DNA from 4 places in the Aromatoleum petrolei genome. Region 1 is predicted to be linked to each of the others. Evidence: predicted binding sites of a transcription regulator. Region 1 holds the regulator's gene; each other region holds the start of a gene.
The links. Region 1 encodes FNR, which switches genes on or off when oxygen is low (the NO sensors DNR and NnrR bind a similar motif). Its sites were predicted from a motif close to TTGANCTAGNTCAA; they were not measured.
Positions count from the first base shown of each region.

Region 2: cobA (uroporphyrinogen-III C-methyltransferase) is a predicted target of FNR. The motif match lies at 4,020-4,033, and genes of this name have one in related genera.
Region 3: ToN1_RS13965 (DUF2249 domain-containing protein) is a predicted target of FNR. The motif match lies at 2,017-2,030, and genes of this name have one in related genera.
Region 4: ToN1_RS23345 (OmpW/AlkL family protein) is a predicted target of FNR. The motif match lies at 4,230-4,243, and genes of this name have one in related genera.

Region 1 is NZ_CP059560.1:3,952,769-3,960,209, forward strand. It holds gene ToN1_RS17995 (NnrS family protein) at 1-812, shown strand, start outside; gene ToN1_RS18000 (SirB2 family protein) at 817-1,215, shown strand; gene ToN1_RS18005 (hemerythrin domain-containing protein) at 1,212-1,742, shown strand; gene fnr (fumarate/nitrate reduction transcriptional regulator Fnr) at 1,782-2,522, opposite strand; gene hemN (oxygen-independent coproporphyrinogen III oxidase) at 2,656-4,047, shown strand; gene ToN1_RS18020 (sulfite exporter TauE/SafE family protein) at 4,176-4,883, shown strand; gene ToN1_RS18025 (MerR family DNA-binding protein) at 4,927-5,355, opposite strand; gene ToN1_RS18030 (heavy metal translocating P-type ATPase) at 5,535-7,441, shown strand, end outside.
Region 2 is NZ_CP059560.1:1,593,221-1,600,661, forward strand. It holds gene nirJ (heme d1 biosynthesis radical SAM protein NirJ) at 1-183, opposite strand, end outside; gene ahbB (siroheme decarboxylase subunit beta) at 273-779, opposite strand; gene ToN1_RS07360 (Lrp/AsnC family transcriptional regulator) at 779-1,261, opposite strand; gene ahbB (siroheme decarboxylase subunit beta) at 1,258-2,319, opposite strand; gene ToN1_RS07370 (cytochrome D1 domain-containing protein) at 2,321-3,505, opposite strand; gene ToN1_RS07375 (c-type cytochrome) at 3,552-3,860, opposite strand; gene cobA (uroporphyrinogen-III C-methyltransferase) at 4,140-4,964, shown strand; gene ToN1_RS07385 (nitrite reductase) at 5,107-6,834, shown strand; gene ToN1_RS07390 (GlsB/YeaQ/YmgE family stress response membrane protein) at 6,913-7,155, opposite strand; gene ToN1_RS07395 (3'-5' exonuclease) at 7,168-7,441, opposite strand, start outside.
Region 3 is NZ_CP059560.1:3,057,373-3,064,813, reverse strand. It holds gene ToN1_RS13970 (putative bifunctional diguanylate cyclase/phosphodiesterase) at 1-1,819, opposite strand, end outside; gene ToN1_RS13965 (DUF2249 domain-containing protein) at 2,138-2,482, shown strand; gene ToN1_RS13960 (B12-binding domain-containing radical SAM protein) at 2,527-3,948, opposite strand; gene ToN1_RS13955 (aminotransferase class I/II-fold pyridoxal phosphate-dependent enzyme) at 3,945-5,099, opposite strand; gene ToN1_RS13950 (glycosyltransferase family 9 protein) at 5,147-6,385, opposite strand; gene ToN1_RS13945 (diguanylate cyclase) at 6,694-7,441, shown strand, end outside.
Region 4 is NZ_CP059560.1:5,098,120-5,105,560, reverse strand. It holds gene map (type I methionyl aminopeptidase) at 1-510, shown strand, start outside; gene ToN1_RS23370 (methyltransferase family protein) at 553-1,098, opposite strand; gene ToN1_RS23365 (beta-ketoacyl-[acyl-carrier-protein] synthase family protein) at 1,132-2,385, opposite strand; gene ToN1_RS23360 (acyl carrier protein) at 2,389-2,631, opposite strand; gene ToN1_RS23355 (phosphatase PAP2 family protein) at 2,725-3,420, shown strand; gene ToN1_RS23350 (GNAT family N-acetyltransferase) at 3,449-3,955, opposite strand; gene ToN1_RS23345 (OmpW/AlkL family protein) at 4,339-5,016, shown strand; one part of gene prfB (peptide chain release factor 2) at 5,169-5,249, shown strand; one part of gene prfB (peptide chain release factor 2) at 5,251-6,273, shown strand; gene ToN1_RS23335 (hypothetical protein) at 6,295-7,441, shown strand, end outside.

The DNA of each region.
Region 1 (7,441 bases):
TGTGGCAGGTCGCGCATCATGGCGACCTCGAGGCGCTGCATGCCCGCCTCGTGTGCTACGCAATGATCGCGGGCATGTTGGCCGTTCTTGCCTGGCTGAGTTTTGCGCTGAGCGGCGATCCGGTCTGGGCGCGCATCGCGATCGAGCTTGCGGTGTTCTGCTCGCTGCTGCCGGTGTTCTTCGGCGTGTGCCATCGCATGGTGCCCTTCTTCTCCAGCAGCGTGATCCCTTCCTACGTCATGGTGCGTCCGCTGTGGGTCATGGTGCTGGTCGTCGGCGGCAGCGTCACGCATGCCCTGATCGACGTCGCGGGATGGTTGTCGCTGCGCTGGATCGTCGACGTCCCCGCTGCCGTTGCCGCCCTGTGGCTGTCACGGCAGTGGCGGCCGGTGCCGGCGATGAAGGTACCCCTTCTGGGCATGCTCCACATCGGGTTTCTGTGGCTGGGAATCGCGCTGACGCTCTTCGCAATCCAGAGCGTGGCGTCGCTGCTGGGGTACAGCATCCTGGGCATGGCTCCACTGCATGCGCTGGGTGTCGGATTCTTCGGGTCCGTCCTGATGGCGATGGTGTCGCGGGTCACGCTCGGGCACTCGGGGCGCAAGCTCGCAGCAGATCGCCTGACCTGGGGGCTTTTCCTCGGTCTCGAAGCCGTGGTCGTCGTGCGGATCGCGGCCGAACTCGTCCCCACAGGCTGGTCGGCGCTCGTCATGCTGCTGGCTGTGCTAGGTTGGCTGGGCGTGTTCGGCGCCTGGGCGACGCGCTATCTGCCGATCTACTGGCGGCCGCGCAGCGACGGGCGCCCGGGTTGAGCGCATGTACCTGACGGTCAAGCACTTGCACATCCTGTGCGCGATTCTGAGCATCAGCGGCTTTCTGCTGCAGGGCGTGTGGATGATGCTGCGTAGCCCCCTGGTGGATCACCGCGTCACGCGCACTCTGCCGCATGTGATCGACACTGTGTTTCTCGGCAGCGCGATCACGTTGGCGACGATGAGCGGCCAGTACCCCTTGGTCGCGCCTTGGGTCACCGCAAAGGTTGTCGCGCTTGTCGGCTATATTCTTCTTGGGGCGACCGCGCTGCGCTGGGGACGCAACATGCGCGTCCGGGTAATGGCGCTGCTCGCGGCCCTGCTTGTCTTTTCATGGATCGTGTCGGTGGCGCTGAGCAAGAACCCGGCAGGATTCCTCGCGTTTGCCGGAGTTCTCCAATGACCGAATCGCTGATCCCTTCTTCACCCGGTTTCGAGACGCCTCTCGAGATGCTCGAGGCCTGCCATGAGCGCCTGCAGGCGCAGCTTGCGACCCTGGCACGGCTCGCCGCATGGCTGCCGGAGCATGGTCCCGACAAGCAGGCGCAGCAGGCGGCCGTCAACGTTATGCGTTACTTCGACGTCGCCGCCGTGAAGCATCATCAGGACGAGGAGGACGACCTTTTCCCCGTCCTGCGCGCGCGTGCCGATGAGGCCCGGCGTGCAGAACTCGGCGCGCTCATCGACTGGATCCTTGCCGATCACCAGAAGCTCTTTGCCGGCTGGGCGCGGATGCGCGCACGTCTCGAGCGCATTGCCGCCGGAGAAGGGGCCGATCTCACGGCTGCGGACGTCGACGCGTTTGCGGGCGCCTATCGCAGCCACATTGAGCGCGAGGAAGGCGAACTGCTGCCGATTGCGCGCAAGCTGCTGTCCGAAGAAGACATCGCCGCCCTGTCCGGCACGATGACTGCGCGACGGCGTCAATAACGCCCGCGGCCGGCGGACGTATGATGGTGGAAAACTCCTTCAGGGGCGCGGCGTGGGGTGCTGGATCAGCCGTTTCAGGCCGACGATGTCCAGAATGCGGATGTGCTTCTGCTGAACCGCGATCAGCCCTTCGTCCTGGAACTTCGAAAAGGCACGTGACACCGTCTCGAGCTTGAGGCCCAGATAGGAGCCGATCTCCTCGCGGGTCATGCGGAGGTGGAACTCCGCCGGAGAAAAGCCGCGTGCCGTGAAACGCTGGGACATGTTGAGCAGGAAGGCCGCCAGGCGCTCCTCCGCACGCATCGAGCCAAGGAGGGTCATCACGCCATGGTCGCGCACGATTTCGCGGCTCATCACTTTGTGGAACTGCAGCTGCAGTCCCTCGACCACGCGCGACAGTTCCTCGAGCTTGCTGTAGGCGATCACGCACACCTCGCTGTCTTCCAGCGCGATCGCGTTGCAGGAATGGGCTTCGGTGCTGATGCCGTCGAGTCCGAGCATTTCCCCGGTCATCTGGAACCCGGTGACCTGTTCGCGTCCGTCCTCGAGCAGCACGTCGGTCTTGAACGAGCCGGCGCGGATCGCGTAGATTGCCTCGAAAGGATCTCCCGCGCGATACAGGTGCTGCTGGCGCTTGATCTTGCGACGTGCGCCGACGAGTTCGTCGAGACGGTCGATTTCCGATTCCGACATCCCGAACGGCAGGCACAACTCGACCAGATTGCACTGGGAGCATGCGACCTTCAGACTCGCAACTGTAATCGGCACCGTCGCCTTCATTTGCACGATAATATTGTTCCTTCTACGACGACCGAGAAGTGGCAGGCGCCCGTCGGAATGTACCGTTGATCCACGTCAACCACGAAACTGCGGCTTTTTGAGATCGTACGGAATGCACTCAAGCGATACAACCATGACCAGTCAGAAAGACCTAGTTTTCGACCAGCAGTTGATTCGTCGGTTCGACATCAACGGGCCGCGCTACACGTCCTACCCGACGGCCGATCGCTTCGTCGAAGCGTTCGATGCCCGTGCGTTGCGGGACTGGCTGGCGCAGCGCGGTGTGGGCGGCGTGAGTAAACCGCTTTCATTATACTTCCACATCCCCTTCTGTAACACGATCTGCTATTACTGCGCGTGCAACAAGATCATCACCAAGGATCACGCGCGCTCGGCCAAGTACCTGAAATATCTCGATAAGGAAATCGAGATGCAGGCGGCCGCGCTGGGCGGCAGCCATCAGGTCACGCAGCTGCACTTGGGCGGCGGCACGCCGACCTTCCTGTCGCACGACGAGCTGCGCCAGCTCATGGACTCGGTGCGCAAGCGCTTCACGCTGGTGCCGAACGGCGAATACTCGATCGAGGTCGATCCTCGCAAGGTCGATTTCGATACGGTCAAGCTGCTGGCCGACCTTGGCTTCAACCGCATGAGTGTCGGTGTGCAGGACTTCAACGAGGACGTGCAGGAGGCGGTCAATCGCATCCAGAGCTACGACGAAACGAAGCTCGTGATCGACGCCGCCCGTGCCACCGGCTTCAAGTCGATCAGCATGGACCTGATCTACGGCCTGCCGCGCCAGAACATCATCAGCTTCAACCGCACGCTCGAACAGGTGCTGGAGCTGTCGCCCGATCGCATCTCGCTGTACAGCTACGCCCACCTGCCGGGCCTGTTCAAGCCGCAGCGGCGCATCGCGATCAACGACATGCCGACGTCCGACACCAAACTGCAGATCCTGCAGCTGGCGATTCGCCGCCTGACCGAGGCGGGCTATGTCTACATCGGCATGGACCACTTTGCGAAGCCGGACGACGAGCTGACGATCGCGCAGCGCCAGGGGCGCCTGCACCGGAATTTCCAGGGCTATTCGACGCAGGCCGAGTGCGACCTGCTGGCCTTCGGCGTCTCGGCGATCGGCAAGATCGGTCCGGTGTACTCGCAGAACGTGAAGACGCTCGACGAGTACTACGATGCCCTCGATCGCGACGAACTGCCCGTCCTGCGCGGCATCGAGCTCACCGCCGACGACCTGCTGCGCCGCTCGATCATCCAGGCCCTGATGTGCCATTTCGAGCTGTCGATCGACTCGATCGAGATCGCACACCTGATCAAGTTCGACGAGTATTTCGCCGACGAGCTCGAGGATCTCAAGGCGATGGAGGAAGCCGGGCTGCTGAAGGTCAGCGACAAGTGGATCAGCGTGCTGCCCCCGGGGCGTCTTCTGGTGCGGGGAATCGCAATGGTGTTCGACCGCTACCTGCGCGCCGATCGCGAGCGCGCGCGCTATTCGAAGGTCATCTGAGCCGAGCCGGCAGCCCGCGGGCTCGGGCTGTGCAGGGCAGGAGAAGGTGATACAGTGCGGGCGTCCTCAGGCGCCCGTTTCTTTTGGTGCCGCGGCCCCGGGCTTCTTCTGTCTTTCCCATCGTTGCCATGCCTGAAACCGGTTACATCGCAGCCTTCCTGATCGGCCTTCTGGGAGGCACGCACTGCGTCAGCATGTGTGGTGGCATCGTCGGCGCGCTCACCGTGAACTTGCCTGGCCGGGCCGGTCGCCAGTGGCAAGTGCACCTCGCCTACAACCTCGGCCGGATCGCGACCTACACGGTGCTGGGCGGTGCGCTCGGTGCCCTCGGCACGGTCGGCATGCTTTTCTCGAACATCCTGCCGGTGCAGATGGGCCTGTACGTGCTCGCGAACCTGATGCTGGTCGCCCTGGGCTTGTACTTGACCGGCTTCACACGCCTGCTTGCGCCCGTCGAACGCGCCGGCCTCGTGCTGTGGAAACGCGTGCAACCTTTCACTACACGCTTCATCCCCGCCCGTTCGGCCGGCCAGGCTTTGCCGCTGGGGCTGCTGTGGGGATTCCTGCCCTGCGGCCTCGTCTATAGCGTGCTGACGACCGCGCTGGTGACCGGTTCGGCAGGGCGCGGGGCGGGGCTGATGCTGGCCTTCGGGCTTGGTACCCTGCCCAACCTGATGCTTGCGGGGATGGTGTTCAAGCGCTTCCGCGACATCACGCGCAACCGCCGCGTCCGCTTCGTCGCCGGAATGCTCGTGCTTGGCTTCGGTGTGTTCGGGCTGTTCCATGCACCCAGCCTCGGCGGCGCGCTGTGGCGCGGCGTCGTGTGCGAGGTGTGAGGACGCGGTTGAACCGTCGGTGTGCTCGGCCGGGCGCGAGCCTTCACTCGCGTGCAGGGGGTTCGGCGGCGTTCGCGAGGGTGTGGAGGATCGGGCAGGGGGCGGGCGCCTCCGTATGCTCGCAACAGGAAACGAGCCCCTGCAGCGCACTGCGCATCTCCTCCAGCTGGCGGATGCGCGACTCGACATCCGCGATCTTCGCCTGGGCGAACGCGCGTGCCCGTTCGCGGTCTGTTTCTTCGTCCAGCGCGAGCAGCTCGGCGACCTCGTCGAGGCTGAAGCCGAGCGCTTGGGCGCGACGGATGAAGCGCAGGCGAGCGACTTCGTCCATTCCGTATACGCGGAACGCGCCCCGGTGGGCGCCGTTCGCCGCGAGCAGGCCGCGACGCTGGTAATAGCGCACGGTTTCGACGCCGACTTCGGCGGATTTCGCCAGTGCACCGATGGTGAGGGTACTGATGGGGGGGCTCATGGGGGTTGACTCCGTACTTCGGTACGGGGTTTAGACTGCCACCAGACGTTCCGTTCCGCAAGCGGCGAACGGGCTGTGCGGATCCGGGGAGGATCCGCGACCTGGCGAATGGAGTGGTGCAGATGAGTGCTCCCGAAACGACAATGAAGAGCCCGACACTGGAGTTGCCGGTGTCCGGAATGACCTGCGCCGCGTGTGCGGCGCGTATCGAAAAGGTGCTGAAACGTTTGCCGGGTGTGGACGCTTCGGTCAATCTCGCAGCGGAAAAGGCGCGTGTGAGTTTCAGCGATCCGGCCAGCGGACCGGAGCAGGTGATCGCGGCGATCCGCAAGGCAGGCTTCGATGTGCCGCAGGCGACGATGGAGCTGGCCATCACGGGCATGACCTGTGCGGCGTGCGCGACTCGGTTGGAGAAGGTGCTCAACCGGCTGCCGGGTGTCGATGCGACGGTGAATTTTGCGACCGAACGCGCGACGCTGCGCTTCCAGCCGGGGCTCGTCGTTCCCGAGGCCATTCGCGCGGCCGTGCGTCGCGCGGGCTTCGAAGGGGTGGAAACGGGCATTGCCGCTCGCGAGCAGCAGCGCCTGCAGCAGGCGCAGACGTGGAAGTCGGACATGCGGCGCTTCTGGATCGCCGCGCTGCTCACATTGCCGCTGCTGGCACAGATGCCCCTGATGTTCGGCGGGCAATGGGAAGGTGCGCACGAACTCGTTCCCCGCTGGTTGCAGCTGCTGCTCGCCACGCCGGTGCAGTTCTGGATCGGCGCGCGCTTCTACCGCGGTGCCTGGTCCGCCCTGCGCGGGGGCGGGGCCAACATGGATGTGCTGGTGGTGCTCGGCACCTCGATGGCGTGGATCTACAGCACGGTGGTGACGCTGCTCGGTCGTCACGACCTGCACGTGTATTTCGAGGCGTCGGCGACGATCATCACGCTGATCCTGCTCGGCAAGTTGCTCGAAGCGCGCGCCAAGGCGCGCACGACGGCGGCACTTGATGCCTTGCTGCGGCTGCAGCCTAAGCTCGCGTTCGTCGAGCGCGACGGCGAGATCGTTTCCGTTCCGGTGGAGACACTGCAGCCTGACGACCGTTTTGTGGTGCGCCCCGGCGATGCGATCCCGGTGGATGGTGAGGTCGAGTCGGGCGAGTCCGCGATCAACGAGGCGATGCTGACCGGGGAAAGCATGCCGGTCGACAAGCGCCCGGGCGACAAGGTCTTTGCCGCCACCCTGAATGGACAGGGAGTCTTGCGCTGCCGTGCGACCGGGGTCGGGGCGCACACGCTGCTGGCGGGAATAATTCGCATGGTCGAGCAGGCGCAGGGATCGAAGGCGCCCGTGCAGCGACTCGCGGACCGCATCGCGGCCGTTTTCGTCCCCGTCGTCGTGGCGATAGCGACGCTTACTTTCGTGGGTTGGTGGTGGCTGGCGGGTGACTTCGCCCAGGCATTGATCAGCGCCGTTGCGGTGTTGGTGATTGCATGCCCCTGCGCGCTCGGGCTTGCGACGCCCACCGCGATCATGGTTGGAACGGGGCAGGGTGCCCGCGCGGGCATGCTGGTGAAGAATGCCGAGGCGCTCGAGCTGGCGGAAAGGATCAAGGTGCTCGCGGTGGACAAGACTGGCACGCTGACGGAAGGGGCTCCGGAGGTGAGCGACGTGATTCCCGCCGCAGGGTGGAGTCGCGAGGACTTGCTAGCGATTGCGGGCGCACTGGAGGCGACGAGCGCCCACCCGATCGCCGCGGCGATTGTCCGTGCCGTGCGCGAATCCGGGGGGCAGCGACCTTCCGCGGAAGAGCTAGTGGCTGTCGGGGGCAAGGGGCTTGCGGGGCGCGTCGATGGGCGTGAGGTGCTCATCGGCACGCCGGGTTTCCTCGATGAGCGGCAGGCCTCGGTGGACGCTGCGGTTTGCGAGCGGATGGCGGCGGGGGGCAATACCCTCGTGGCCGTGGCCGTGGATGGCGTGTTTGCCGGTGTCATCGGCGTGGCCGACCGCGTCCGCGCCGATTCGGCTGCGGCGGTGGCCCGGCTCAAGGCGCGCGGTCTGCGGGTGGTGATGCTGACCGGCGATCACCCGGCCACGGCCGC
Region 2 (7,441 bases), 2.4 Mb from region 1:
GACATCGGCGGTCGACAGCTCGCCGGGGAAATCCTTGTCGGCCGAGATCGAATAGCAGTGCTTGCAGGTGAGGTTGCAGCGTCGGATCAGGTTCCAGATGACGACGGGGCCGGGCGGATTACGGCGCGGCGCGACGGGCGTCGGGTGGTCGAGTTCGCGAATGAAGTTCGAGATGCGGAACATGGTTTCTCTCCGAGGTCCCGGCCATTAGAGCGCGGACATGCGGGCACAGAAATGACGCTCATCAAGCGGGCTGAAACCGCCAGAGGGGATCAGCCCGATGCGGCGATGCGCAGGCCGGTTTTTTTTAGGATCGCTGACGAGAACAGCACGTCGCGGGCACGGCAAGCCCCCGGGAAGCGCGCCTCGAGCCGGGCAGCGATGTCTTCGAGTTCGGCACGCACGGCGTCATGACTGCGGCCGTGGAGCATCGCGAACAGGTTGTAGGGCCAGTCAGGAAGGCTGCGCGGCCTGCGATAGCAATGTGTAACGGCGGCAAGCGAACCCAACCACTCACCGACGGCGTCGATCGTTCCGTCGGCGACATCCCACACGCTCATGCCGTTGGCGGTGTAACCGATGGCGTAATGGTTCGGCACGGCGCCGATGCGCCGGATCACACCGCGATCGAGCATGGACCGGATTTGCGCGAGCAGTTCTTCCGGGGTAATCCCGAGGTCGCGCGCGACCGTACCCCAAGGATCGGACACAAGGGGCAGTCCTCCCTGGGTCGCGACGATGATGCGGCGCTCCAATTCGTCTGCTGCGGTCCTGGCCATCACGCCTCCAGCTTCATTTCGACGAAGTACTCGCGCTCCTTCGGAAACAGGAACACGGGCACCCCCGTCGCCGCCTCGATGCGGCGCGCGCTGTCGGCAATGCCGTCGGGCCGCTCGGTAGCGAGCACGAACCACATGTTGAGAGCGTGTTCGCGCCGGTAGTTGTGCGCAACTTCGGGAAAATCATTGACCTGCGCGGCCACACGGTCGAAGTCCGCTTCGGGGATGCTCATCGCAGCAAGGCAGAACGCCCCGCCGATGCGCTCGATCTGGAACATGGGGCCGAAGCGTGTCAGCACGCGCTCGTCGAGGAGCCGCTGCAGACGCCTGAGGACCTCCTCCTCCGGGAGCCCAAGACGTGCCCCGACGTCGGCGAACGGTCGCTGTGATAGCGGGAAATCGCCTTGCAGCGCGTTGATCAGCGCGCGGTCGATGTTGTCGAGCACCACAGACGTCGCGCGAGAAGTGCGGCGCTCGCTCATCGACTGGCGTCCGTCAGGTAACAGGCCCCCTGCTGCTTGAAGCGGCGGCAACTGAAGAGCACATCGTGCGCCCAGCGGTCGAGGCCGAGCCGCGCCGCAATGTCGGCACGTGCCGCGTGGACGGCCTCGCGCGAACGCCCATGTATCATGCAGAAAAGATTGTAAGGCCAGCCGGGCAGCACACGCCGGCGGCGATAGCACAACGTGACCGCCTGCTCGGCTGCGAGCAGGCGGCCGACGCGGCTCACCCCCTCGTCCGGAACGTCCCAGACGCACATTGCGTTGGCATGAAAACCGAGTTCGTGATGGCGCACGACGATCCCGAAGCGCTTGACGATGCCCTCGGCGAGCCAGCGCTCAAGCAATTCGATGACCATCGCCTCGCTGATCCCGGCCCTGCGCCCCAACGCATCGAACGGACGCGACTCGAGTGGCAGGCCGTCCTGCAGCGCGCGCATCAGCTCGCGCTCCAGCCCCGGCAACGCACAAGCCTCCGTCGCAATCGGCTGCGCCAAGATGACCGCGTCCCGGCTTCCCCCGCGTGCCGCGCCGCCACCAGTCAGATCGAAGCCGAGATCGATGTGGAACTCCTCTTCCAACGGCAACACGATCACGCCACAGCGCGTGTCCCGCTCAATGCCGGCGACGATGTCCTGCAACCGTCCCGACGATGCCGCGGTGACGACGAACCACAGGTTGTACGCGTGCTCGCGCTGGTAATTGTGATTGACCTCGGCAACCGCGCTGACGCGAGCGGCGATCTCCTCGAGCCTTTCGGCCGGTGCGGCGAGTGCAGCCAAGGCGCTGGCGCCGATGCGGCGCGGAGCGAACACCGCGCCGACGCGACTGATGACGCCCGACGCCCGCCATGCGTGAAGTGCATCCAACACCTCGTCTTCGCGCAGGCCACATGCGGCCGCAAGCGCCGCAAAGGGTCGATCTACAAGCGGAAAACCGCGCTGGAAGTCGTTGAGGAGGCGGAAGATGCTTGAACCGGCTACGGTAACGGGGATCTGCGTCGCTTCGGGTTCGACCGCATGTGCGCCATGACAACCCATATCAGAACCCCGTGCGGAACGCGCGGCTGGTAAAGAAAATTCCGCTCGGACTGGCAGCGGGAAGTTCAGTGATCTTCTGACGGCTGCGGGTGTCGTATATCGCAACCTTGTTGTCGTCGCGCGCGGAGATCCATACCGCCTCGCCCTTGGGCGTGAATTCCAGATGCAGGATCGCGCGGCCCGGCTGGAAACTATCTACGAGCCGGTTAGTGAAGGTGTCGATGACCTGCATCCAGCCGTTGTCCGGAAAGGCGAAATTCACCCACACCTCGCGCCCGTCCGGCCGCGCCATGACGAACACGGGCTGGCTTTTCACCGGAATGCGGGCAACTTCCTTCCAGCTCCCGAGCTCGACAACGAGGACCTCATGCCGGCCGATCGCCGGCAGATAGGCACGTCCGGCGGCGACCGCCCAGCCGCGCAAATGCGGCATCTTGTACACCGGCAGCGCCTGTTCACCGCGACCGTAGCCGGGCAGGATCGTATGCACGCCCTGCCCGGGCTGCCAGAGATCAAGCATGGACAGGCCGTCCTCACCAAACAGGCCCGCAATATAGTAGCGGCCGTCCGGGGTGACCAAGGCATCATAGGGCTGCTTTCCGGCCGGATAGCGCTCCGTCTTCGGATTCCTCGGGTCGGAGAGATCGGTGACGCGGATTTCGTTCGCGTCGAAGAGCGAATAGATGAAGCGATTGCCCGGCAAGTCGGCGAGACCGACCACTTTCGAGCGCTTGCCCTCCGAACCGAATTCGGCCGGAACGTCGGCCACGAGTTCCAGCGTGTCGGCGTCGAAGGCCTTGATCCCACCGGGTTCGTAATTCTGCGCCACCACCAGGCGACCATCCTGCGAGACGGCCCCGCCGATCGAATTGCCCGCCTGCACGACGCGCCCGACGATCCTGGCGGTGAGCAGATCGACCTTGGTGAGCCCGCCGTCGCGCCCGAACACATAGGCATATCGCCCGTCGCGGGAAAAGACGACCGACGCATGCGAGAGGTCGCCGAGTCCCGAAACCTGCGCGAGCGAGCTGCGGCCGGATGTCTCGATCACCTGCACCTGCCCCGTCGCGCGCTCGATTACGATCCCGAGGTCGCCAGTGCCACGCAGCGGCGGCTGCGTCGCACATGCCGACAAGAGCACCACTACCGGAATCCACCACATGTATTTCACGATCAGATGCAGCATTGGTCCCTCATCTCATATCCGAAACGCAGGGATGCTGGAACCCCGCTCAACGCGCGGCACCCGCATCTACCGGAAAACCTTCTTGAAGTCGCTCGACAATCCACGCTGCCTCGTCCTCCACGACGATGCCTCGGAAGGGCGGCATCGGCGTGCCGGGGCGGCCGCCAAGGATGGTGGCGACAAGGCTGTCGCGCGGCTTCTCGCGCAGGGCCGCCACCGTCAGCGCCGGTCCCAATCCGCCCTGCAGCGTGAGTCCGTGACAGGAGCCGCAGTCCTGGCGCACCAGATGCACCAATTCGCGCACCCGCTCTGGCTGAGGTGCCGTCTGCTGAGCGAATGCGGGCATGGTCGGCATCGACACCACCAATGCGAAGGTCATCGTCCGGAACACCCAACTCATCACGCCGCGAACTCCTGAAAATTGGCACACCCGCCTTATCCCACGCTCCCGAATCAAAGGGACCGGCATCAGAATCGGCGAGGCAAGTATCAAGCGCACGGCATTCTGCGATCCTTGATATCGGTTAATTTCCCGGACGAGACGTAGGGATACAGTGTCGGCGCGATTCAGCTGTTTGCCAACAAGAACCTGCCGCGCGGGCACTGATCCACGCGGCATCCTGGAGAGCCACCCATGAGCACGCACAACGGCGTCACCGACCCGAGGCAGTGCAGCGTCGGCAACGCATTCCGCTCCGTCGGCAAGGTCTACCTGGTCGGCGCCGGCCCCGGCGATCCGGACCTGCTCACACTGAAGGCGGCGCGCCTGATCGAACATGCGAAAGTGGTCGTCTATGACCATCTCGTCGGCAAAGGCGTCCTTGCACTGGTCAATCGCAACGCACGGCTTATATACGTGGGCAAGGAATCGGGTAACCATGCACTGCCACAGGACCAGATCAACGGTCTTCTCGTCGAACTCGCACGCTCCGGCGTCGATGTCGTGCGGCTCAAGGGCGGTGACCCTTTCATGTTCGGACGCGGCGGCGAGGAGATGGAGGAACTGGTCGACCACGGCGTCGCGTGCGAGGTCGTGCCGGGCATCACGGCCGCCTGCGGCATCTCTGCCTGTACGGGCATGCCCCTGACCCATCGGGATCACGCGCGCTCGGTGGTGTTTACGACCGGCCATCTCAAGGACGGTAGCGTGAACCTGGACTGGCCAGCACTCGCACGCCCAAATCAGACGGTGGTCATCTACATGGGTCTGGGCGCACTCGACATCATCTGCTGCGAACTCATCGCCCACGGCCTTCCACGCGACACGCCGGCCGCCGTGGTCCACGCCGGCACGACCAGTCGCCAGATCACGCTTACGGACCGGGTCGATCGTCTTGCGGGAGCCGTGAAGCGCGCCGGAATAAAGTCACCTGCGCTGATCATGGTCGGCTCTATCGTTTCACTGCATGGTCTCCTAGGCCAGATTTCGCAGCACGAGGAACTCGCGCTCACGGCTTGAACGGCCCGCGCACAGTGATCACGTCATAGACGTATTGACTAAGACCCCAATTTGATCGAGGTTAAGGATTTGCAGTCGGATGAGGATCAGTCTTCGCTTCTGCAAGGCTTTCCACACGACATCTTTCAGAAGGGAGATCGCAATGAGTAAGCAAGGTAAATGGCTGTCCGGCGCAATCATCCTCGCCAGCATGCCGCTGGCCATCGCACAGGCCTTTGCGGAAGAGCCAAAGCACATCGGCGAGGCTGAGGCCAAGTATCAGGCTGGCGGCTCGCCGTTGGCCGATGTGGACCTGTACAAGGACAGCAACCCTGACGCTCCCAAGATGAGCAAGGCCGAATTCGACAAGGCCCGCAACATCTACTTCCAGCGCTGTGCCGGCTGCCACGGCGTGTTGCGCAAGGGCGCGACCGGAAAGCCGCTTACACCCGACATCACGTTGGCGCGCGGCAGCGAATACCTGAAGGTCTTCATCAAGTACGGATCGCCGGCAGGCATGCCAAACTGGGGCACCTCCGGCGAACTCACCGACGACGAAGTCGACCTGATGGCGCGCTATATCCAGCAGACGGCGCCCACCCCGCCGGAGTTCGGCATGGCCGACATGAAACAGACGTGGAAGGTCATCGTTCCGCCCGAGCAGCGGCCGAAGAAGAAGATGAACAACTACAACATCTCCAACATCTTCTCGACCACGCTGCGCGACAGTGGGGAAGTGGCGCTGATCGACGGCGACACGAAGAAGATCATCAATATCGTCAAGACCGGTTATGCGGTGCATATCTCCCGCATCTCGGCATCAGGTCGCTACCTCTTCGTGATCGGTCGCGACGCCCGCGTCAATATGATCGATCTGTGGATGGAAAAGCCCGACAACGTTGCCGAAATCCGCATCGGTCTCGAAGCGCGTTCGGTGGACACGTCGAAGTTCAAGGGATACGAGGACAAGCTGGCGATCGCCGGCGCGTACTGGCCGCCGCAGTTCGTGATCATGAACGGCGACACGCTCGAGCCGCTCAAGATCGTGTCCACCCGCGGCCTCACGGTGGATACGCAGGAATATCATCCCGAACCGCGCGTGGCCTCGATCGTCGCCTCGCACTTCAAGCCCGAGTTCGTCGTCAACGTGAAGGAAACCGGCAAGACGATGATGGTCGATTACTCGGACATCACCAACCTGAAGATGACCGAGATCGGGTCCGCACGTTTCCTGCATGACGGAGGGTGGGATCTCTCGAAGCGCTACTTCATGGTAGCCGCGAACCAGTCGAACAAGATCGCCGCGATCGACGCCAAGGAAGGCAAGCTCGCCGGCATGGTTGAAGTGGGCAAGATCCCGCACCCGGGACGCGGCGCCAATTTCGTCCATCCGAAGTATGGCCCGGTGTGGGCGACCGGCCACCTCGGCGACGAATCGATCGCCCTGATCGGCACCGACCCGAAGAACCACAAGCAATACGCGTGGAAGCTCGTCGAGAACCTGAAGAGCCAGGGCGGCGGTTCGCTGTTCATCAAGACGCACCCGAAGTCGAACCACCTTTATGTGGATAACCCGCTGCATCCGGAGGCCAAGGTCAGCCAGTCGGTCGCCGTGTATGATCTGAAGAACCTGCAGGGCGGCTACAAGGTTCTGCCGATCGGCGATTGGGCGGGTCTGAAGGACGACGGTGCCAAGCGCGTGGTGCAGCCCGAGTACAACAAGGACGGCAACGAGGTCTGGTTCTCGGTGTGGTCGGCAAAGGACAAGGAGTCGGCGATCGTCATCGTCGATGACAAGACCCTGGAGCTGAAGACCGTGATCAAGGATCCCAAGCTGATCACACCGACGGGCCACTTCAACGTGTACAACACGCAACACGACGTCTACTAAGCGCGGGAGGCGGCCTGGCCGCTTCTGTCAGCGACACCGACGGCCAGCCTCGCGCTGGCCGTTTTTTTATTCAGCCGTTTACTTCTTCAGGCGCGAGACGACAAACAGGATCACGATCGCGCCGATGACCGAGCCGACGAAGCCGGCGGGCTGGCCCGGGCGGTAGAGGCCGAGAAACTGGCCGCCGTAGCCCGCGAGCATCGCGCCGCCAATTCCGAGCAGCGTCGTCATGATGATGCCGAGGCCGTCCCTCCCCGGATGCAGCAGGCGGGCAAGCAAGCCGACGATGAAACCGATGACGATGGTGGCGATCAGGGACATCCGGATACCTCCCTATGTGCGAGCCGCCGGCCAGGCGGCGAGAAATTCCTTCCAGTGCGGCGCATCGATGCGCGCGAGGGACTGGCGCACGACATCCAGCTCGGCCTCGTAGGCCGCGGTGTCGAGCTGGCCACGCATGCGCTGGAAACCGAGATACACGAGATAGGTATTCACGACATCGGTCTCGCAGTAGTCGCGGATTTCGGCAATTCTCCCCTCCTGCCAGGCCGGCCACACCGCCGAACCATCCATTCCGAGCTTGCCCGGGAATCCCATCAGTTTGGCG
Region 3 (7,441 bases), 900 kb from region 1:
GGCGGTCGTACAACAGGCTGCGGTTCGCGAGCCCGGTCAGCGCGTCGAAGTTGGCCTGGCGCCAGATCTCGTCCTCATGCTGCTTGCGCTCGGTGATGTCGCTGAACATCGCCACATATTCGACGACACCGTCCTCGTCCCCGCGCACCGCCGACACCGTCAGCCACTGCGGGTAGATTTCGCCGCTGCGACGCCGGTTCCAGACTTCCCCCTCCCACTCGCCGCAGCTCGCAAGCGCCGACCACATCGCCTCGTTGAAGGCCTCGTCCTGGCGTCCCGAGCCGAAGACCGTGGCCTTGCGCCCGATCACCGCTTCCGCCGCGTAACCCGTGATGCGGCAGAAAGCGGGATTCACCGACGTGATCGTACCCTCCGCGTCCATCGTCATGATGCCCTGGCTCGACGCCGAGAACACCACCATCGCCTCGCGCATGCGCGCCTCGGTGAGGCGCCGCGCCGTGACGTCCTCGACCGTGCCGACGCAGCGCGGAGGCTCACCCGGAAGCACGATGCGTTCGGCGATTTCGCGCACCCAGCGGACCTCCTCCCCCAGGAGCACCCGGTGCTCGATGTCGAAAGGCCGGCCCGCAAGCACGCGCTTCCATGCCCTGCGCACCATGCCGCGATCCTCGGGATGCACGGCGTCCAACAGCACCTGCCACGACAGCTGCAACTCGGCCGACAAGCCGAAAAGCCGTCGCGTCTCGGCGGACAACTCGAGCCTGGGCTCGCGCGGCAGATAGACCCAGCTGCCGACATGTGCAATCGCCTGCGCACGGTTCAGGTCCGCAGTGCGCTCCTCGACCAGCGTCTCCAGTTCGCTCTCGTGCGCCTTCAACTCCTCGAGCAGGCGCACCAGGCTCGCCGCAAGATCCCCGACCTCGTCGTTGCCGAAGCGCCCCGCGCCGAAGCCCTGCCGCGGCCGCCCTGTCAGCGCGACTTCGCGCGCCTCGCTGGCAAGCTCCTCGATGCGGCGCGTCTGCGCGCGCGCGAGCGCGTAGCTGCCTGCACCGACCAGCATGATCGCGACCAGGCCCCACGCCACATGCTCGGCGAGCAAGCGCTCGATGGGCCGTTCGAAGACATCGGCATCCATGCTCACGCTCACCTGCAAGGGCACCGACAGGGGCAAGCCCGCGCTCACCCCGTGCGCGCTCGTCACCAGCCGCGCCGGGTTGCCCGGAAAGGCACGCTGCACGACGACGCCCCCACCCGCGCTCAGCGCCACCTCCACCAGACCGTCGTCGTTCAGGTCGAACGGTGACCCCGTGCCATGCAACCACTGGCTGAGGTTCGCCTCGAACACCAGCGCCCCCTCGAAGGCTCCGGTGGCATTCACGAGGATGGGGGCCGCGATGCGCAGCACCGCATCCGGGCCGCTTTGCTCGATGGCGACATGCGTCTCGCCGCGCAGGACCTTCTCCGACAACCACGCCTCGCCGCGGAAACTCCGCGGTGCCTTGCGCGCCGCGACGGCGTCGCCGCGGTAATCGACCAGGACGAGGTTGTAGTCGACGGATGTCGGCAGCGTGTGGCGGGCGAGAAAGGGTCTCAGATAGGCATCGCGCCCTTGCGAGTCGAGCAGCGCATTCGACAGCAGGGGCTGTCCGGCAAGCGCGACCAGCTCGCGATGCGCCAGGTCCAGCGTGCGCTCGATACGCTCCGACACCGAGCTGGCGATCTGCGCGAGGTGCCCGGCGGCGATGCCGTGCACCAGCGTGCGCGCATTGAAATACGACAAGGCGGCCATCACGACCACGACCAGCGTGGTCAGCGCCGCACCGTACAGTGCATAGCGGCCGCGCAGGCCCAGGCGCATGCGTCTCGGCGCAGCGACACCCCCCATCGCCTCAGCTTTCCGCCGCCCGCAAGGACTCCGCCCAGGTCGCCTCATCCACTTTCCTGAATATGTTCTTGTTTTATTTAAAGATAACACATCGGAAAGAATCCTGTGCATCGTCATATCGCGGGCGTCCGTCCGTGTCCCTTCGCACTCGCGAGGACGGGGGTGAATTCTTGTTCTGGCTCAAGGCGCGGGGCACCTGCGCCCCCTACGATCGGAACCCTGCGGCACCCCCGTACTTGTTTCGTAAGCCATTCATATCGCCATCGCCGCCCCAACCCGGAGACCCGACTCATGAGCGAACTGCCCATCCTCGACAACACCGTCTTTCCCTTTGACGCCCGCGGCGTCGCCAAGCGCTTCCGCCACGCCGCGATCTTCGGCGCCCTCGAATCCCTCGAGGACGGCGAAACCATGCGCTTCGTGAACGACCACGACCCGCTGCCCCTCCTCAACCAGATCCAGCAGCGTTATGGCGCCCAGGTCGCGATCGCTTACGTTGCGCGCGAACCGGGCAACATCGTCATCGATTTCCGCATCCAGCTCGGCGCACGCGACCAGGAGCCCGCTCCGATCCCGGCATCCACCGGCGGCGGCTGCGGTGGTGGCGGTGGTGGCTGCGGCTGCTCCGGTCACTGACCTCCGCACGGGCCCGGCCCCACGCCGGGCCGGTGTGCAGATTTTCAGGCGCCGCGCATCAGGTAGGCCAACGCGCCGGGGGCACGCGCAAGCCCGGCCACCGACAGGTAGTGCCGCCAGTGGCGGGCGAGGTGGCGCGCGACGAACCCCGGGCTCAAATAGAACCTGCGGTAGAAACGGCGCTGCAGGGCCGCCAGCGCCACCGGCGGAATGAGGCTGCAGCTCGTCGCCGGCGTCAGGTAATGGTATTCGGCGCCGTGCGTGCGCGACTGCTGCGGCAGCTCGCCCCACAAGGGCACGTCCGGATACGGCCGGTAGATCTGCATCTGCAGGTAGTCCGGGCGGATGCGCCGCGCCAGCGCCAGCGTCGCCTCGGCGTCGGCCTCGGTCTCGTCCGGCATGCCGACCATGAACAGCGCCACCGAGCCGATACCGGCCCGATCCAGCCGCTCGAAGGCCGACTCGGTCGCGGCGATCCACCCCGCACCATCCGCAGTCTTGCCCAGGCGCTCGATCAAACGGGCCGAACCGCTGTCCACCCCCACCTTCAACAACACTGCTCCAGCCGCCGCTGCCGCCGCCACCCGCTCCTCGTCGAGCTCGTCGGGACGGGCATTCGCCATCCATGGGAGCCCCACGCCACGCCGTACCAGCTCGTCGGCCAACTGCAGGAAGCGCCCGCGATGCACCAGCAGGGAATCATCCTCGAAAGCGATCGCCTGCGCACCGGCGGCCTGCAGCACAAGCACCTCGTCGACAACATCGCCGACCGGGCGCACCCGCAGGTCGCGCCCGACGCTCTTGCGCACGATGGCGGTACAGTGGCGGCACGGTCGCGGACAGCCCCAGGCGGTGAGCACGTAGCCCCAGCGCGCCGCCGGCCGCCCACGCACCGGAAAGGGGAAGGCATATGTCTTCAGCGCATCGCGTCCGAAGCGCGGACGGGGCAGCGCGTGCGGAGCCTCCACGAGGGCGACCTCGCCCGCGTCCATGCGTCGGCGGCACTCCGCGCGCAGACCGGCAAGGTCCTCGCCCGCCAGCACGCGCAGCGCCAAGCGCGGCGCCTGCTCCTCGGGTTCGCCCGCCACGGCGAGATCGTAGGCCTCGTTCCAACCGCCGAAGCGCGTCCGTGCCACGTGCTGCACCTGCTGCCCGACCGCGATCGTGACGACGCCAGCCGCGCGCAGCGCCGCCGCCACGCGCACGGACTCCTCCAGGCACCACGTCACGGCGCGGATTACCGCGACCCGCGGCTTCAGCGCCAGCACGCGCGCAATGAAGGATTCGACGCGGAATTGCCCCAGCCAGCCGTCGAGCAACGGTACCGCAACCTGCAGCGCCTGCTCGAGGCCCGCCTGCACGTACATCAGGTCGAGCGCAGGATGCAGGTGACGCGGATGCCCCGTGTGACGCCCCGCCTCGCGATCAATGCGCAGCACGACGACCGGATGCTCCGTGCCGCTCATGCGAGTTCCTCCGCAATTCGCCGGAGAACGGCGACAGTGCGCCGCAGCCGCGCCTCCGACAATCCATCGTAAAGCGGAAGCAGGACCGCCTGCGCGGCGGCCCCCGCCGCTCCGGGACAGTCCGCGAAACCGAGCATCGCCGCGGTATCGTCCATCACCTCGCCACCAATGCCGAGGTCCAGACCGTGCCGTTGCGCCGCAGCGCGCAGGGCGCCGATATCGCCGTCGAAGCGCGCAACAAAATTGTAGAACGCCGGCCGGCCAAAATCGCTGCGCCGCTGGGCGACGAAGCGCGCCGGCAGATCGCGCGCAAGGGCCTCCCACTGCGCGTTGAGCCGCTTCTGCCGCGCTGTCACCCGCGCCAGCTTGCGCAGCCCCAGCCTCGCCTGGAAAGCGCTGAACGCGAGGGGCTTGCCGCGCACCCGGTCATGCGCTTGGCGGTAGAGCCGGTCGAACCCGCCGGCGCTACGCGCGGAAAACATCAGGCGCGCCGCAATCGCATAGGCGGGGCTGCGCACCGCAATCTCTTCGGCAAACTTGAGCAGCATCTTGCGCACCGGCAGCCATTCGCGTCGTTCGCGACCGGCCAGGCGCGCCCGGGCCGCCGCCGCCAGCGCTGCGTCCGCAGTCACCAAGACGCCGCCGCCGAACGCCGCCACCGCCTTCGTCGCCTCCAGGCTGAACAGCGCCGCGCTGCCGAAGCTCCCGGCCGGTCGGCCATCGATCGACGCACCGAACGCATGGGCGCAATCCTCGACCACCGCAAGCCCGTGCGCATCGGCCAGGGCGCAGATGCCGCGGATGTCGCACGGCGCACCGAGCAGGTGCACGACGAAGATCGCGCGCGTGCGCGGTCCGATACGCGCCGCCACACTCGCCACGGTCATGTTGAAGCTCGCCGGATCCACGTCCGCGGGCACCGGCACGATCCCGCGCGCACGAATCAGCGGCACCAGTTCGCCCAATGTGTAGGCGGGAATCACTAACTCGTCGCCCTCGCCGAGCCCGAGACCATCCAGGATCAGCCCGAGCGCATCGCGGCCGCTCGCAGTCGCAATGGCATGCGGCGCGCCGATCGCGTCGGCGAAGGCGCGTTCGAATGCCGACACCTGATCCGCCGCCGCATCCGCCGACACCCACGGCGTGCGCAAGGCGTCCGCCAGGTCCGCCCATTCCAGCCGAATGCGCCGACGCGGAATCACGCCCCGACCTCTGCCAGATGGTCGCTGTGCGCCGGGCGCGCGGCACGCGCATCGAGCACGCGGCACAGCGCGCCGAACACCTCCGCGACGGAAATCCGCTGCATGCACTGATTATCGGTGCAGCGCGTGCGCCGCTGATTGCCGGCATTCACGCACGGCGAGCAGGCGAGGCCGGCACTGATCACGGTCACCTCGCCGAGCGGCCGGAACAGCACCGGCGTCTCGGGGCCGAACAGGGCGATCACGGGCAGGGCCGTGACCGCAGCGAAGTGCGCCGGCCCCGAGTCGTTGCTGACGAGCGCGGCACCAAGCGTGAAGAGCGCCGGCAACTCGCCGAGGGCGAACTGCCCCGCGATATCCACGCAGCGGCGTTCGCCTACCTCGGCCGCGATTGCCGCCGTCGTCGCCCGGTCGTCCTCAGCGCCGATCAACAGCACGCGCACGTCCGCATGGCGCGCGAGCAGCGCGCGCACCAGCGCTACGAAGTGCCCCTGCGGCCAGCGCCGCTGCGGCAGCATCGCGCTTGCGTTCGCATTCACGAACACCAAACGCTCGCCACCCACCGGACCGCGCACCAGCCGGGCCAGCTTGTCGCGCACCGGCGCCAGTTCGTCCGCGCCCAACTCGCGCCGGCGCACCCGCGGCACCAGCATTGCTGCCGGCACACGCGGCGCGGGGGGCACGTCCTCGGCAAACAAGGCCTCCACCAGCATCAGGTAGTTCTGCGCCATGTGCAGTTGCGGGTTAAAGGCCAGCGGGTGCGTGTACAAGTCGCCGCGATACAGCCCCACTCCTTCGAAACGGTGGAACCCCGCACGTCGGCGCACCCCGGTCAGCAGGCACAGGGCCGCCGTCAGGCGCGAGAACAGTTCGAGGTCGACCAGCGCGTCGATGCCCGCCCGGCGCACGTCGCGCAGGAAACGCCAGGCATCCGCCGCCAGCATGCGCAGCGAACCCGTACGGATCACGAACACGCGCTCGGGCGGCACCGTGCCGGCGATCGCGAGGCTGTCGCGATTGTGCGCGAAGGTCAGGCAATACGCCTGCGCACCGCTGCGCGCCGTCAGCGCACGCATTGCCGGATCAGCAAGGACCATGCTGCCCGACTCGGCCAATTGCACGAAGAGCACGCGGCGCACGGCCTGCTCCTTCTCCGGCACCGGCCGCAACGCGCGCGTCGCCCTGCGCATTCCCGACAGCGCGGCGCACAACGGCACACCGAGCCAGCGGTCCATGCGACGCATCGCCTCAGGGCCGGGCACCGCCCCCCCCTTGACGCAGATCGCCGTTCCGCTGCGTCGGTCGCGAAATCATGTCGAGTGCATGCGCGCAATCGGACGAAATACGCATAGAAACGGGCAATTGAGGTGAATTCGAACGGAGCGGACTATACCGCGCTTTGCCCCTGCCGTCGCGTGCCGCCACCGCCGGAAAACACGTGATCTGAATCACGCCAACCCGGCTCCGATCCCGCTAGAATGCCGACGATCGCAAGCCATTGCCCGGAGTGCGGTTATTAATCACGCACTCGGAAGCTGGTCGAATGAGCGAAACCCTGATTTTATCGGCAAACCCGGCTCACGACGCCCGCGCGTCGCTCGTGCAGTCGCTCGTTGCCCAGTCACCGGCGCTCATCGCCATTCGTGGCAACGACGGCACCTATCTCTACGCCAACGAATCCTTCGCACAGCTCCTCAACCTCCCCGCCGAATCGCTGCCGGGCCGGCACGAGGACGACGTGCTGCACACCGCCGGCGCACCGCGCGCCCTGCGCATCGGTAACAGCGCCGCGACGGAAGTCACTCACAGCGAGGAAGAGGCGATCGTGGGACTGCGCGCACGGCGCTTCCTCATCACGCGCTTCCCGCTGCGCGCAGGCGATAGCGAAGTCATCGCCTCGGGGATGATCGCCACCGAGATCGGCACACGCACGGGCAGCCTCCCCAATCCGGCCGAGTACGCCGAGGCACGCCACGCCGAGCTCCTCCATGCCCTCGAGCAGATGGAGCGCATCGCCTACACCGACCGGCTGACCGGTGCATGGAACCGGCGCCACCTCGAGGACGCCGCGTTGTTGGAAATGTCGCGCGCCGAGCGCCACGGTCACGCCGTCTCCCTGCTCGTGCTGGACGTCGATCACTTCAAGGAGATCAACGACCAGCTCGGCCATGCCGTCGGCGACTACGTTCTCGTCGAACTCGTCCGCCGCATCCGCAGCGGCATCCGGCGCGCCGACACCATCACACGCTGGGGCGGCGAGGAATTCGTCGTGCTCGCACCCGACACCGCCC
Region 4 (7,441 bases), 1.1 Mb from region 1:
GGCTGGTACGGCGACAGCAGCCGCATGTACTTCGTCGGAAAACCCGGCGTCCTCGCCCGGCGACTCGTGCGCACCACCTATGAAGCCATGCGCGCGGGCATCCTTGCCGTCCGTCCCGGTGCAACGCTCGGTGATATCGGCCACGCCATCCAGAGCGTCGCCCAGCGCGAAGGCTTTACCGTCGTTCGTGAATATTGCGGCCACGGCATCGGCGACGTGTACCACGACGAGCCACAAGTCCTCCACTATGGCCGGCCCGGAGCCGGCCTGACGCTGGAGCCCGGCATGGTGTTCACGATCGAACCGATGATCAACGCGGGGCGCCCCGAAACCCGCGAACTGGGTGACGGCTGGACCGTGGTGACCAAGGATCATTCGCTGTCGGCACAGTGGGAACACATGGTCGCCGTCACCGCAGAGGGATTCGAGATCCTCACCCCGTGGCCGGATGGGTACGGGGACTATCCGGCGATCGAGGCCGGTGCACCGATGCCGGCGCAGGCGCTTTGAGCGCCGCGACAAGGGCCCCCTCATCCGCACGGTTCCTGCCGATCAGAACAGCCACGGAATGAAGCGGCGCGTGCCCTGCATGTAGTCGATGTAGGCCTGGCCGAAATAGGCGACGCATTCCTTTTCATCGGCCAGCGCGGTCAGCAGCACGCAGGCGCTTCCGAAAAGGGCGAGCGCGAAGGCGGGCCAACCGGGGGCGCGGAAGAACATGCCCCAGTTCAGCGCGAGCAGCGCGCTGTACATCGGGTGGCGAATGAGGCCGAAGATGCCGCGCGTGACGAGCTCGGAGGTCTTTTCCCAGCTGTAGAGCGAGCCGTCGTCGCGACGGGTGGTGTCGCGCTTGCCCTCGCGGCGCAGGGCGATGAAGCCGAAGACCAGCGGGAGCAGGCTCAGTTGCAGCAGGGCTTCGGAAAGCAGTTGATCACCTGCCGGCTCGCGATTGAGTAGCGTCAGCGCGAGGATCGTCTCCCACGCGAAGAAGCGGTAGAAGCCGTGGCTGCCGGGATTGCGCAGCGGCTTGCGCGACAGCCATAGCAGGCCGGCGGTGCCGGTCAGCAGCAGCGGCAGATTTGAGATCGGCAGGCTCATCGGCGTTTCCGCGTGACGGCGGCTCTTCCCGTCTTATTGGCGGACAGCGCGGAAAACGAGGACGGCGTTGCTGCCGCCGAAGGCGAATGAATTCGAGAGTGCCGCTCGCACTGCGGCTCCGTGGCAGGCGCCGGTCAGGTGTTCGACGCCGGTGCAGGCGGGGTCGAGATTGCCGTCAAGGTTGATGGTGGGCGGCAATGTATCGTCGCGCAGCGCGAGTACGGAGGCGATCGCCTCGATGGCGCCCGCAGCGCCGAGCAGGTGACCGTGCATCGATTTGGTCGCGCTCACTGGCAGCGTTTTCGCCCGTTCGCCGAACACTGACTTGAGTGCAGCGATTTCGACCGGATCGCCTTCCGCGGTTGCGGTGCCATGGGCATTGACGTAGCCGACGTCGTCGGCGGCCAGTCCCGCGTCGGCAAGCGCCGCCTGCATGGCGCGGACCTGGCCGGCAGCTTCGGGGCGCACGAGGTGGCTGTGGTCGCAGCTTGCTCCGTAGCCGACGATCTCCCCGTGTATGCTTGCGCCGCGATCAAGCGCGTGATCCCAGTCCTCCAGGACCAGTGCCGCCCCGCCTTCGCCGAGAACCAGGCCGCGGCGATCGCTGGCGAAGGGGCGGCAGGCGGTGGGCGAGGTTTCCGCGTTGCCGGGGGCCATCACGCGCAGGGCTTCCCACGCACGCGCGACGCCGTAGGCTTGCGGCACGTCGGAGCCGCCGGTCACCATGACCGTCGCTTCGCCCGAGCGCACGCGCCGGAAGGCTTCGCCAATGGCGACGGCCGACGACGCGCAGGCGACGGTGTGGCTCGTGCTCGCGCCCCCCAATCCGAGCTGGATCGAGATGTGGGCATTGGCGGCGTTGTTCATGCCGAGCAGCACCGAGAGCGGTGACAGGCGTTCGCGGCCCCGCTGCCACAGTTCGCGATAGCCCTTTTCATAGGCAAGGGTGCCGCCGAGTGCAGTGCCCCAGGATACGCCCCAGTCGTCGCGCGATTCTTCACCGGCGCTGCGCGGGAGGCCGGCGGAGTCCCACGCGTCGAAGGCTGCCGCCATGCCGAGTTGTGCGAAGCGGTCCATCATCGCGGCCAGCGGCTTGCCGAGCACAGCATCGGCATCGAACGCCGGACATGCGACAAAGGGAATCGACAGCGGGCGCGGCTGATCGTCGGTGAGCAGATACCGGATCGCCGTTTCTCCGGCGCACAGGCGGCTGAAGAAATCCGCGAGATCGCCACCGAACGGGCTGACCAATCCGAGGCCCGTGATCGCAACCCGACGCCGGACCATGGTTCAGTGCGCGCCGGCGGCGGCGATCAGGCCGTCCATGGCCGCCACCATGTCGCCGACGCTTCTCGGGTTCTCGAGATCGCTCGGGACCTTGATTCCGAAGCGGTCTTCGAACGCGAACATCAGTTCGAGCATCATCAGCGAGTCGACCCCGAGGTCCACCAATAGCGCATCCGGAACGACCTTCTCGGATGCCACACCCAAGCGTTCGTCGAGAAATTCGCGAATAAGTGCAATTGAATTCATAGGGCGCGAATTTTATATGAAATCAAATGTTTCACCATAGGTGGCTCGGTCGTTTCAAGTGCGTTCGCGGATGTTTGGTACTATCCGCCGGCCATGACGACACTCTCCGCCACGCCGCTGGATGCTGCGCCCCGCTCCACCTGGTTCCGCCAGTTGGCGACCCGTTTCGCGACGCTCTGGCCCCTCAAGGCGGCGGGAACCATGATTTTCATGGTTTTGTTCTTCATGGGGTACTTCACGGTCCTGCGTGATCCCCTAACCGCTCCGACCATGATGCCGCGCGTTGCCGCAGACGCCTGGATCCCCTTTTCCGCGGCCGCATTCCCGATCTACGCAAGCCTGTGGGTGTACGTGTCGCTTCCCCCTGCCTTCATTGGCAGCCTGCGCCCGCTGCTCTGGTTCGGCGTGTGGATCTCCCTCCTGTGCGCGTTCTGCCTCGGCATTTACTGGGTGCTTCCGACCGCGGTGCCGTCTGCCGGCATCGATTGGTCTGAATACCCGCAACTCGCGATGATCAAGAATGTGGACACAGCCGGCAACGCCTGTCCGTCGCTGCACGTTGCATCGTCGGTATTCAGCGCGCTATGGCTCGAGCGAATCGCGCGCTCCGTGGGTGCGCCGGCATTGTTGCGCTGGGGAAATGCCCTGCTCTGCTTGGCAATCCTGTGGTCGACGATAGCCACCCGCCAGCACGTCGTGCTCGACGTGATTGCCGGCATCGTCGTCGGTCTGGCTTTCGCGCTGCCGTCCCTCCGGCATATCTCGCGGATGGCGCCGAAGTTCCTTTGAGTGTCGGGTCGCCGGGCGCAACCCCTGCTCAGGTGACGCCGGGCGGCGGATTGTCGAGCGGTTTCTGCCAGAACAGCGCGGTGCCGGCGCTTGCGTCGAGCGCGTAATCGCTGAACCCGAATTTCACGTACGCCGCCCGCGCAGCATCGTTGCCGCTGAGCACCTCCAGGGTGATCTTGCAGCATCCGCGCTCCTTGGCAACGGTTTCCACCGCCTCCAACAGAAGCTGACTCGCGCCACGTCCGCGGTATTCCGCGAGAATGACGAAATCGTGGATGTTGATGAGCGGTCTCGCGGCGAAGGTCGAGAGAGTCTCAAAGCAATTCGCCAACCCCATTGCGACGCCTTCCGCGAAGGCGATCAGGCTGAACGCATGTGGTTGGCGAGCAAGCGCCCCCACGACCCTATCCTTGACCGCTGTCGGCAATGCTTCCCCTCCACCCATCGGGTCGCGCGCATAGGCGTCGAGTAGCCTGACTATGGCGACGGCATGCTCGGAGTTATGATAATCGGCACGTATGACTTCGATGGACATGTGTATCTTCTTGAAGGTCCTGCTGGAGGAATCGTCATCTTACCTCGGCCGCATCGCCGCGTTCGCGGGTCGGTATTCAAACGGTGCGCGCATGCGCAATTTCTATACGGCGACGCGGAAAATATGGGTGCGGTTACCCACTAAAGATTTTTGGCTTAACGACGCCTTCAATCGGCAGCGATTGCCATATGGGTTTGCGAAGCGCTGGAATGGCCAGCAGGCCTCGATTGACGCGCTATGCGGCCGATAACACTGTGGCGAGCGTGGTTTTATTTTGATATTCGTCAAACCTCTGCCAAATATTTGTGCGGCGCACATAGCCACGACTGAAAAGTGGGTACTATGCCCCATAGTTCATTCGCGCCATGCAAGAGGAGTAGCTCATGAAAAAATCGCTCGTCATCGCATCCATGCTCGCCCTGGGCGCAGCAAGTCCGTTTGCGCACGCCTACAAGGCTGGCGACTTCGTTGTCCGCGCAGGTGCGGCGACGGTAAACCCGGAAATGGGGGGCTCCGATGTCTCATCGAGTGCCACAGGCAAGATCGCCGGTTCGAATGCCACCGTCAGCGACAACACGCAACTCGGCCTGACGTTCGGCTATATGCTGACCGACCACGTCGGCGTCGAACTGCTCGCCGCCACTCCCTTCAAGCACAGCGTCAGCGTCAAGGGACTGCCCGCAGGCCTCAACGGCAAGCTCGCTACCATCGAGCAACTGCCGCCGACGGTCACGCTGCAGTATTTCCCCATGGATTCCAGCTCGAAGTGGCAGCCATACGTGGGTGCCGGCATCAATTACACGACCTTCTTCAATGAAGATCTGACGGATGCCCGCAAGGCTCAAGGGTTTTCTCATCTCGATCGCGAGGACTCCTGGGGGCTCGCCCTGCAGGCCGGTATCGACTACATGCTGACCGACAAGATCGTGCTGAATGCGGCAGTTTGGCGTATCGGCATCGACAGCCATGCCACGGCGCGGCACCCCGCGCTCGGCAAGGTCAAGGTTAGTGTCGAGATCGATCCGTGGGTGTACATGGTCGGCGTCGGCTACAAGTTCTGATCCCGGCAGCGTCCGGGGCACTGGACGGCGACCTGCGGGTCGCCGTCTGCATTTCCGGCCCGCGCGAACGTCTTCCAATACGTAGCCAAGCGCGCGGAGTGATCCGATCGGGGTATACTCACGGGTTTCCCAGAATCGCCCGGAGCCCCGCCATGGAAGCCGAACGCATCAACGCTATCTCCCAGAAACTCGACGACCTGCAGGCCCGCGGTCGCGAACTTCGGAGGTATCTTTGACTACGACGAAAAGGCGTCGAAGCTCGAAGAAGTAACCCGCGCGCTGGAAGATCCGGCCGTGTGGAACAATGCCGAGAAAGCTCAGGACCTCGGCAAGGAAAAGCGTCAGTTGGAGGATGTCGTCGTCAATCTGCGCGACATCGAACAGTCGTCAATCGACCTCAAAGACCTGTTCGAACTCGCTCAGGCCGAGGACGACGAGGATACGTTGACGGCGGTTGAAGCCGACCTCGCCCCTCTCGAGGCGAAGGTGCACGCACTCGAATTCCGCCGGATGTTCTCGAATCCGATGGACCCGAACTCGTGCTTCATCGAAATCCAGGCGGGTGCGGGTGGCACCGAGGCCCAGGACTGGGCCGGAATGCTCGAGCGAATGTACCTGCGCTACTGCGAGCGCAAGGGCTTCGCTGTGGAACTGATGGAAGAGTCCGAGGGCGAAGTCGCCGGCATCAAGGGCGCCACGATCAAAGTCAGCGGTGAGTACGCCTACGGCTTCCTGCGTACCGAAACCGGCATCCACCGCCTCGTGCGCAAGAGCCCGTTCGACTCCAATGCGCGTCGCCACACCAGCTTCTCGTCGGTGTTCGTGTATCCGGAAGTCGATGATTCGATCGAGATCGACATCAATCCGGCCGACCTGCGCATCGACACCTATCGCGCTTCCGGCGCCGGCGGCCAGCACATCAACAAGACGGACTCCGCGGTGCGCATCACGCACGAACCGACGGGCGTCGTTGTGCAGTGCCAGAACGACCGCTCGCAGCACAAAAACAAGGCCGAAGCGATGTCCATGCTGAAGGCCCGCCTGTACGAGCTGGAACTGCGCAAGCGCCAGACCGAGCAGCAGAAGCTCGAAGACTCCAAGAGCGACATCGGATGGGGGCACCAGATCCGCTCCTACGTGCTCGACCAGTCGCGCATCAAGGATCTGCGTACGAACTACGAAGTCGGTAACACCCAGGCCGTGCTCGACGGCGACCTGGATGACTTCATCGCGGCGAGCCTCAAGCAGGGTGTCTGACGCAGTTTCGCAACGCGCTGCATGACGCTCGACTTCACCGACTCTCTCGCCCCGGGCGTCACCGCGGACGACGTGCCCGAATTGGGCATGCTCGCCTCGGCCGCGCCGCTCGTGGGTGCCTTCATCACGCTGTTTCGCGGCTCCGAGACCGAGGTCATGCTGCGCCTCTTGGTGCTGCGCGAGATCGGCCAGGAATCCGATTCGCCGCGCTGGTCGCCGGAGGCCCTGCGCGCGCGTTTCACCTACTTGGACGACGTCAAACTCGAAACCGTCCTCAAGCGCCTGCGCGACAACGCGCTGCTCGAGTTCGGCGAAGACGGCCTGTACCGCGTTTCAGACCTCGGCCGCAACGCGGTCGCGGCGATCACGATGGTGCTTCGTTTCTCGACCGAGGAGGACGCGGAACTCGGCTTCCTCACCGCGCAGCTCGCCGGGCTTCAGGCGGTCGGCAGCATCACGCCGGAGGCGCTGGGTCACCTTCTGTCCAAGCTCAACGACCTCACCTGGCACTTCGAGGAAGCGATCGCCTCAGGATCCGAATTCAACATCCTTGGGGCGCGACGCCGCCTCTCGGCCAACGAGCGCTGGCTAGCGCGCGGTACGGAGATTCTCAACGGCCTCCTCGCCGACCCCGAGGTGCCGTTCGAAATCGCCCGCATCGCCCAGCGGATCGGCCTCGCGCAATCCCGGCTGGCCCGTGTCGACGCAGGCTTTCAGCGCGCCCTGAACAAGATCGAATCGCAGCGCGTGACCCTCGGCGCGTCGGGCATTTCCTCGTCCGACGTTGCCGCCTGGCTGCGCCGGCTCGATGCCGGCATGCTCGCCCGTTTTGCCGAGGATGCCGTTGCGGCAGTGCCCGAGACGACGCTCCTCGCGGGGGGCCATGAACTGCTGGACCGCGCCGAGGCTGTCCTGTCCGATGAGGTCCGCACCGATGAGACCGAACTGGCTCTGCCGCCCCCGGATGCTGCTGACGTCCGCACCGCGCCAGAGCACGACGACCTCGCCCTGCTCGAGCACCTCACGCGACGCATCGCCAGGCTGTCGGACAGCGCGCCGCTGCAGCATATCGTCGCCGGCGGCGGGTTCGCGCCCGCGGCCTACCGGCTATCGCTCCTCGCGCTCCTCGCGGACGGCGAATCTGCGGGTCCGGCCGACGGCCCGATCG